2 regions of the Streptomyces sp. NPDC001828 genome follow, and region 1 is predicted to be linked to the other one. Evidence: predicted binding sites of a transcription regulator. Region 1 holds the regulator's gene; the other holds the start of a gene.
What was found. Region 1 encodes HspR, which represses chaperone genes until heat shock. Its sites were predicted from a motif close to TTGAGNNNNNNNNNCTCAA; they were not measured.
Positions count from the first base shown of each region.

Region 2: a site for HspR is predicted at 1,603-1,621, ahead of lon (endopeptidase La). Genes of this name have one in related genera too.

Region 1 is NZ_JBIATV010000005.1:408,238-412,647, forward strand. Features, by position in the region: gene ACFYZA_RS18215 (LuxR C-terminal-related transcriptional regulator) at 1-646, opposite strand, end outside; gene ACFYZA_RS18220 (LuxR C-terminal-related transcriptional regulator) at 762-1,736, opposite strand; gene ACFYZA_RS18225 (heat shock protein transcriptional repressor HspR) at 1,885-2,352, opposite strand; gene dnaJ (molecular chaperone DnaJ) at 2,354-3,541, opposite strand; gene grpE (nucleotide exchange factor GrpE) at 3,587-4,225, opposite strand; gene dnaK (molecular chaperone DnaK) at 4,225-4,410, opposite strand, start outside.
Region 2 is NZ_JBIATV010000012.1:39,803-44,212, reverse strand. Features, by position in the region: gene ACFYZA_RS28980 (rhomboid-like protein) at 1-658, shown strand, start outside; gene ACFYZA_RS28975 (GNAT family N-acetyltransferase) at 689-1,363, opposite strand; gene lon (endopeptidase La) at 1,644-4,058, shown strand; gene ACFYZA_RS28965 (trypsin-like serine peptidase) at 4,093-4,410, opposite strand, start outside.

The DNA.
Region 1 (4,410 bases):
GGTGCGTGATCCCCGCGATGCCGGTCGCCGCAGGGACGGGCTCGGACAGCGGGACCGCCCGGTTCCACAGGCACTCGAAGTAGGTCACCAGATGCCCGACGAGCGCGGGCTGGCGCAGTTCGAGGGCGCTGGTGCGCTCCGGGTTGGCGGGCAGGAACGCCACCGTGCGGTCGAAGACCATCATCCGGTCGATGACCTCGTCCAGGGTGCGCACCTCGGCGCCGTCGCCGAGCCGCTCCAGATAGCCGCCGAGGGCCGGCCCGTACCGGGCCACGTGGGTGTACAGGGTGCGCATCCGGGCGCCCCGGGCCACCAGCGCCGGGTCCCGCGTCGAGGCGTGCGCCAGGATGCTCGGCGAGCGGATCCCGTCGGGCTGCACGGTCAGCATCTCGGTGGCGCAGGCGGCGGAAGCCGCGGCGATGGCCCCGTCGATCGCGTCGAAGCCGTCGAGCACGCGGACCGCCGGGCCGGGCCGGGGGGCGCCCGTGGCGATCGAGGCGTACCGCTCGAAGGCGTCGGCCACCGCGCCCGCGCGGCGGCGCGTATCGGCGAGGGCGTCGTGGATGCCGCGCACGAGCAGGGCCACGGCCGCGGCGTCCACCACGCCGCCGTCCGGCCCCGCGTCCCCGTGAGTCGAGCTGTTCATACTGCCCACCACGATGCATCGGGAGCCGCTCGGCCACCACCATCATGTTGCTGCACTGCATCAACTGGAGGCGGAATAAAGGCCGACATGTCCGCATGACGGCTGTACCAGTGGATCAGCGGGGGTGCGCGTCGAGGCCCGACTGGGCGATGCGGACGCCGAGTTGGGTGCGGCTGCTGCTGCCCAGCGCCTCGGCGAGGCGGCTGATGTGGTGGCGGCAGGTGCGCACACTGATGCCCAGCCGCTGGGCGACGACCGCGTCCTGGTGGCCCTCCGCGAGCAGCGCCGCGATGACCCGCTCCCGGTGCGTGATCCCCGCGATGCCGGTCGCCGCGGGCACCGCGTCGCTCAGCGGCACCGCGAGCCGCCACAGCCGCTCGAAGACGGTCGCGAGGTACTCGACGAGCGCCGGGTGGCGCAGTTCCAGCGCGCTGGTGTCGTCCGCGGCGGCCGGGATGATCGCGACCGTACGGTCGAAGAGCAGCAGGCGGTCGGTGACCTCGTCCAGGGTGCGGACCTCCACCGCCCGGCCCTCCAACTGGTGCAGATAGTCGCCGAGTCCGGGGCCGTAGCGGGCCACGTGCGTGTAGAGGGTGCGGATGCGCACCCCCCGGTCCAGCATGTCCACGGCGCGGGGCAGCGCCTGCGACAGGATGTGCTCGGGCCGGATGCCGCGCGGCTGGATGGTGAGCGACTCGGTGGTGCAGCCGGCTATCGCGTCGTCGATGGCCGCGTTGATGCGGGGGATGCCGTCCAGGACCCGGATGGCCTCGCCGCCGGCCGACGCCGGTGCGTCGAGGGCGGCGAAGCGCTCGAATGCCGCCGCCACCACGCCCGTTCGGGCCTGGCTCGCCGCGATGTCCTCGTGGACGCCGCGCAGCAGCCGGGCCATCACCGCCTGCGGCGAGGTGGGAAGCAGCCAGTCGAGGGCGGCCGGGTCGGGGTGCAGCAGGCCCAGGTCGATCAGGCAGGTGGCCTCGCGCGCGTCCTGGCGCGCGATGCGCCCGGCCCGCAGCGCGTCCGCGTACGCCCGTTCCGCGGGCGGGCACAGCCGGTCCGCGCCATGCGGATGCGCCACCTGCTCAGACATGCTCTCCCCCGCCTCCCTGCGACCGAGATCGATGACCCTATCCCCATCGGGTTGCCGGTTCACGGCGGCACGGCAACACGAAAGGCCCGCCGCCCCGGAACGGGACGGCGGGCCTGTGAGGCGCTGGGAGGAGCGGGACCCAACAGGGCTACTCCGACGCCCTCTTGGGCCGCCAGACGACCAGCGCGCTGGCCTGCTGGACGTCCTGGTACGGGACCAGGTCCCGCCGGTAGGAGGCGTGCACCTGGGCCTCGCGCTGCTGCATGGCGACGGCCGCGCCCTCGACCGCGGAGGACAGCTCCGCGACCCGGGCCTGGAGCGCCGCCACCTGGTTCTCCAGCTCGATGATGCGCTTGATGCCCGCCAGGTTGATGCCCTCGGTCTGCGACAACTCCTGCACGGTACGCAGCAGTTCGATGTCGCGGGCCGAGTAGCGCCGGCCGCGCCCGGCCGTGCGGTCGGGCGAGACCAGGCCGAGGCGGTCGTACTGCCGCAGGGTCTGCGGATGCAGACCGGAGAGCTGGGCCGCCACCGAGATGACGTACACCGGCGTCTCGTCGTTCAACTCGTACGCGCGGCCGCCGAATTGGGGCTGCCGGCGCTGGCGGGGATCCATGTCATGCTCCCTTCGCGGCCTGGAACAGTTCTGCCCGCGGGTCCTCGCCCGCGGTCGCCTCGCGGTAGGTCTCCAAGGCCTCGCGGGCCTTGTCGTCCAGCTCCTTCGGCACGGTCACCTCGACCGTGACGAGCAGGTCGCCCCGGGTGCCGTCCTTGCGGACCGCGCCCTTGCCGCGGGCCCGCATCGTACGGCCGTTGGGGGTGCCCGCGGGCAGTTTCAGGGTGACCGGCGGACCGCTGAGCGTGGGCACCTTGACCTCGGCGCCGAGGGCCGCCTCCGTGAAGGTGACCGGGACCGTGACCGTGAGGTTGTCGTCCTTGCGGCCGAACACCGGGTGCGCGTCGACGTGCACCACGACGTACAAGTCGCCTGCGGGGCCGCCCCGTTCGCCCGGCGCGCCCTTGCCGCGCAGGCGGATGCGCTGGTTGTTGCTGACGCCGGCCGGGATGCGGACCTGCATGGTGCGCGAGGAGCGCGCCCGGCCGCTGCCCTTGCAGACGTCGCAGGGGTTCTCGGCGATCAGGCCGCGGCCCTTGCAGTCCACGCACGGGTCGGTCAGCGAGAAGCCGCCGCCCGAGCCGCGCGAGACCTGGCCGGTGCCGACACAGGTCGGGCACACGCGGGGCGTGCCGTTCTTGTCGCCGGTGCCCGAACAGGCCTTGCAGGGGGCCTGGCTGGACAGCCGGATCGGGACCGTGGCCCCGTCGACCGCCTCGGTGAAGCTGAGCGTCACCTCGGACTCCAGGTCCTGGCCCCGGCGCGGCTGGGTGCGCTGACCCGTGCCCGCGCCGCCCCGGTTGAACAGGCCGCCGAACACGTCGCCGAGCCCGCCGCCGAAGCCGCCGGCGCCCGCGCCCTGGCCGCCAGGCTGCTGCCCGCCGAACAGGTCGCCCAGGTCGAAGTTGAAGCTGCCCCCGCCGGCACCCGGACCGGCCCGGAAGCCGCCGTTGCCGAACAGGGCGCGCGCCTCGTCGTACTCCTTGCGCTTCTTGGGGTCACCGAGGATGTCGTTGGCCTCGGAGATCTCCTTGAAGCGCTCCTCCGCCTTGGTGTCGCCCTTGTTGGCGTCGGGGTGGTTCTCGCGCGCGAGCTTGCGGTACGCCTTCTTGATCTCGGCGTCCGTGGCGTCCTTGGGGACGCCGAGAACCTTGTAGTAGTCCTTCTCGACGAAGTCCTTCGTGTTCATCGACGTCCCTCCTCCCGGACGATCACGGCTTTCATGACCGCTGCGTCAGCCCTTGTCGGGGCCACCGCTCTCCTCGTCGCTCGTCTTCTCTTCCTTGGCCGCCGCGCCCGGCTGGGGCTCGGCCACCGCGACCCGCGCGGGGCGGATCGTACGCTCGCCGATCCGGTAGCCCGGCTGCAGGATCGCCACGCAGGTCGTCTCGGTGACGTCCGGCGCGTAGCTGTGCATCAGGGCCTCGTGGACCATCGGGTCGAAGGGCTCGCCCTCCTTGCCGAACTGCTGGAGGCCCATCTTGGCGGCGACCGTCTCGAGAGACTCGGCCACCGACTTGAAGCCGCCGGTCAGTTCGCCGTGTTCACGGGCCCTGCCGATGTCGTCGAGCGTGGGCAGCAGCTCGGTCAGGAGGCCGGCGACGGCGATCTCCTTGACCGTGACGCGGTCCCGCTCCACGCGACGGCGGTAGTTCTGATACTCGGCCTGGAGGCGCTGGAGGTCCGTGGTGCGCTCGGTGAGCGCCGTCTGGGCCTGGTCCAGCTGGGCCTGCAGGGCGATGTCCTTGGCCGCGTCCCCGGCCGGGGCCGCCTTCTCCTCCTCGGAGGAGTCGGCGGCCTTCGGCTCGGCGTCTTCCGATGCGCCGGAGGGGACGTCGGGCTTCTCCTCGAAGCCCGGGGTCTCCTCCGTCATCAGGCGGCGCCGCCCTTCGGCTTCTCGTCGTCGACGATCTCGGCGTCGACCACGTCGTCGTCACCGGCCGGGTGGGCCTGCTCGGCGCCCTCACCGGCACCGGCGGCGCCCTGAGCGGCCTGGGCGTCGGCGTACATGGCCTGGCCCAGCTTCTGCGAGACGGCGGCGACCTTCTCGGTGGCGGT
Region 2 (4,410 bases), on a different contig from region 1:
GTTCGCGGAGCCGCCCGTCACGGGAGTGCGGGGCGGCCTCGCCCGGGTACGACGTGTGCTCCCCTCGCCCATCGCGACGCCGTTCGCCTTCGGCTACGCGGTGCTGCTCCTGGTGACGTCCCTCTACAGCCAGTACGGCGACCCGCACACGGTGAGCGCCCTGCTGCGCGGGTCGAGCACCGATGTGGCCCACCTGTCGACGACACCGGTCCTGGCGATCTTCGCCAGCGCGCTGTGGATAGCCGGCGGCATCGCCTCCCCGTACGCGATGGTGTTCATCTTCGTCCTGGCCGCCCTGGAGCGCCGCATCGGCGGCTGGCGCACGGCCGGTGTCTTCCTGCTTGGCCATGTCGTGGCGACCCTCGCCACCGAGATCCCGGTCGCCCTCTCGGTCCTGGCCGGGCACCTCCCCGCGAGCTCGCTGCACCGCCTGGACTACGGCATCAGCTTCGGCCTGATGGCCACGGTCGGCGCCCTCGCGGGCCTGCTCGCCCCGCTGCTGCGCTGGACCGTCCTGGCCGTGGTCGGCGCCCTGCTCCTCCAGGACCTCCTGGACATGGCCGAACCCCTGGCGGCCTGGGGTCACCCGGTCGCCCTCCTGGTGGGCGTCGCCTGCTGGCCGGCGGTGCGCCGGGTACGGCTCGCCCCGGCGTCCTGACCCGGGCCGCGCCCGGCCCTTCGGCGCCGGTCAGCCCGCCGACGGCTTGAAGTGCAGGCTGGCCATGGGGGAGCGGGTCTCCCAGCCCAGGGAGGTGTAGAGGGTGCGGCCCTCGGGGGTGCCCACCAGGATTCCGGTGGTGGCGCCCGCCTCGTGGGCGGTGTTCTGCAGGGTTCGCATCACCAGGCTGCCCAGGCCCCGGCGCCGGTGGTCCGCAGCCGTTTCGATCTGGTCGGCGACGGCGGTCGGGCCGGTCGGCGCGATCTGGCCGCGGGCGGCGAAGTGCCCCTCGGCGGTGCGGACCAGGACCCGGGTCACGCCGCCCCGGGTCCACGAGGTGAGGGTGTAGCCGGCCGGCACCTCGGGCCGCTCGGCGGCGAGCGGGAGGGACATCAGGAAGCCGGGTTGGTCGAACTGCCAGCCCGCGCCGAGCCAGGGCCGCACGGTGTCGTCGTCCGCGAACAGCTTCAGCCACGTCCCGGGTGCGGTCGTGGCGGCCACCAGCGCGCGGACGTCCGCCTCGGCGGGCTCCGGCAGCACGTGCCGGGACACGTGGTGGGCCTGTCCGGCGTCGATGGTCCAGCCCCAGGGGCGGTCCATCGGATCGGAGGCCCCGCGCGACACGACCCAGCCGTCGATCCAGGCCCGTACGAGGGTGGCCGTCCCGGCCGGGTCCGCCGCCGCTGCCGTCGCTGTCGTCGTCATGTCCGCCCCCGGTGGTAATGGATGAAGTGGTGTAGGGAACCTTACAAGCGAGGGTGGGTGTTTGTCTCGCGTCTTATGGCTGCCGGGCGGCCGACGGTGCGGCGCGGTCCGGCGGGCGCGGCAGCCGTCGCCCTGCGCGACCGGCGGCTGCCGAGCCCTCCGTGCCTGGTCACCGGGGTCGCCCCGAGTGATCGCTCAGAGCGAACACGCCCCGGGGAACATTCCTCGACTCACATGCATTGAGTCGGCATAGCTCAACTTGACTGCCGAAGGGGAGATCATGGCTACCGAGTCCACGGCGTACACACCGACCGCCCTGCCCGTGCTGCCGCTCGACGACGAGGTCGTGCTGCCCGGCATGGTCGTTCCGCTGGATCTGTCCGATGCCGAGGTGCGGGCCGCCGTCGAGGCCGCCCAGGCCGCCGCCCGGCCCGATGCGGGGAAGCCGCAGGTGCTGCTCGTGCCGCGGATCGACGGGACGTACGCCGCGACCGGTGTGCTCGGAACCGTCGAGCAGGTCGGCCGGCTCTCCGACGGCGACCCCGGCGCCCTCATCCGGGGCCGCCACCGCGTGCGCATCGGCGCCGGCACCACCGGGCCCGGCGCGGCCCTGTGGGTGGAGGGGGCCAGGGTCGAGGAGGCCCTGCCCGAGCCTCTGCCGGGCCAGGTGACCGAACTGGTCAAGGAATACAAGGCACTGGCCACCGACTGGCTGAAGAAGCGCGGGGCCTGGCAGGTCGTCGACCGCGTCCAGCAGATCGAGGGCGTGTCCGCCCTCGCCGACAACTCCGGATACTCGCCCTTCCTCACCACCACCCAGAAGGTCGAGCTCCTGGAGACGACCGACCCGGTGGCCCGCCTGAAGCTCGCCACCGAGCAGCTCCGCGAGCACCTCGCCGAGCAGGAGGTCGCCGAGTCCATCGCCAAGGACGTACAGGAGGGCGTGGACAAGCAGCAGCGCGAGTTCCTGCTGCGCCGCCAGCTCGACGCCGTACGCAAGGAGCTGCGCGAGCTCAACGGCGAGGGCGGCGACGAGGACGAGAGCGACGACTACCGCGCCCGCGTCGAGGCCGCCGACCTGCCCGAGAAGGTCCGCGAGGCCGCCCTCAAGGAGGTCGACAAGCTGGAGCGTTCCAGCGACCAGTCGCCCGAGGGCTCCTGGATCCGCACCTGGCTCGACACCGTCCTCGAACTGCCCTGGAACGAGAGCACGGAGGACGTGTACGACATCCGGGGCGCGCGGGCCGTTCTCGACGCCGAGCACGCCGGTCTGAAGGACGTCAAGGAACGCATCACCGAATACCTCGCGGTGCGCAAGCGCCGCGCCGACCGGGGGCTCGGGGTCGTGGGCGGCCGCCGCGGCGGCGCCGTGCTCGCGCTCGTCGGTCCGCCCGGAGTGGGCAAGACCTCGCTCGGCGAGTCCGTCGCGCACGCCATGGGCCGCAAGTTCGTCCGCGTCGCGCTCGGCGGCGTACGCGACGAGGCCGAGATCCGCGGCCACCGCCGCACCTACGTCGGCGCCCTGCCCGGCCGGATCGTGCGGGCCATCAAGGAGGCCGGGTCGATGAACCCGGTCGTGCTGCTCGACGAGATCGACAAGGTGGGCTCCGACTTCCGGGGCGACCCGGCCGCCGCCCTGCTCGAAGTCCTCGACCCGGCGCAGAACCACACCTTCCGCGACCACTACCTGGAGGTCGAGCTCGACCTCAGCGACGTGGTGTTCCTGGCCACCGCCAACGTCCTCGAAGCCATCCCCGAGGCCCTGCTCGACCGCATGGAGCTGGTCCGGCTCGACGGCTACACCGAGGACGAGAAGGTCGTCATCGCCCGCGACCACCTCCTCCCGCGCCAGCTGGAGCGGGCCGGTCTCGAACCCGGTGAGGTCGTCCTCGAGGACGCCTCGCTGCGCAGGCTCGCGGGCGAGTACACCCGGGAGGCGGGCGTCCGCAACCTGGAGCGCTCGATCGCCCGGCTGCTGCGCAAGGTCGCGGCCCAGCACGAACTGGGCGGCCAGGAGCTGCCGTTCACCATCGCCCCCGACGATCTGCGCAAGCTGATCGGACGCCCGCACCACGTGCCCGAGTCCGCCCAGGACCCGGCCGAGCGGCGGACCGCGGTGCCCGGTGTGGCCACCGGGCTCGCCGTCACCGGGGCCGGCGGTGACGTCCTGTTCGTCGAGGCCTCCCTAGCCGACCCGGAGACGGGCGCGGCGGGCCTGACCCTCACCGGTCAGCTCGGCGACGTGATGAAGGAGTCCGCGCAGATCGCGCTGAGCTTCCTGCGCTCGCACGGGGCCGAACTGGAGCTTCCCGTCGCGGACTTGAAGGACCGGGGCGTGCACGTCCACTTCCCGGCGGGCGCGGTCCCCAAGGACGGTCCGAGCGCCGGCATCACGCTGGTCACCGCGCTGTCCTCGCTGCTCTCGGGGCGGCAGGTCCGCACCGACGTGGCGATGACCGGCGAGGTGTCGCTGACCGGGCGGGTGCTGCCGATCGGCGGCCTCAAGCAGAAGCTGCTCGCCGCGCACCGGGCCGGGATCACCACCGTGGTGATCCCCAAGCGGAACGAGGCGGATCTGGACGACGTCCCGGCGGAGGTCCTGGAGAAGCTGGAGGTCCACCCCGTCACGGACGTCCGCCAGGTCCTGGAGATCGCCCTCGCCCCGGCTGAGGTCGCGGTCGCCTCGGCGGCGTGAGGCGGCGGGGCCGGGGGAGCGCCCCCGGCCCCGCTCACGCCTGGGTGGCCCGCTCGTAGACCGAGCGGGCCTTCGCGTCGAACAGGGCCGCCGTCGACTCCACGTCCGTGTCGCCGCCGCTCAGGACGCCGATGATCCGGCCGAGCCGGTCGGGCCCCTGGTAGTCGATCAGCCAGGGGCTGCCGCTGGTGCCGACCCAGAAACCGCCGCACTCCATGCGCAGCATCGCGGGCTCGTCGGAGTCCCGGTGGACGTCGGTGGTGCACATGACCGGCCGGTTGCCGGGGTTGTGGTCCTCGTCCGGGTAGCCGACGACCGTCGCCCGCTGGTCGGGGCCCGCGCCCCACTCGGG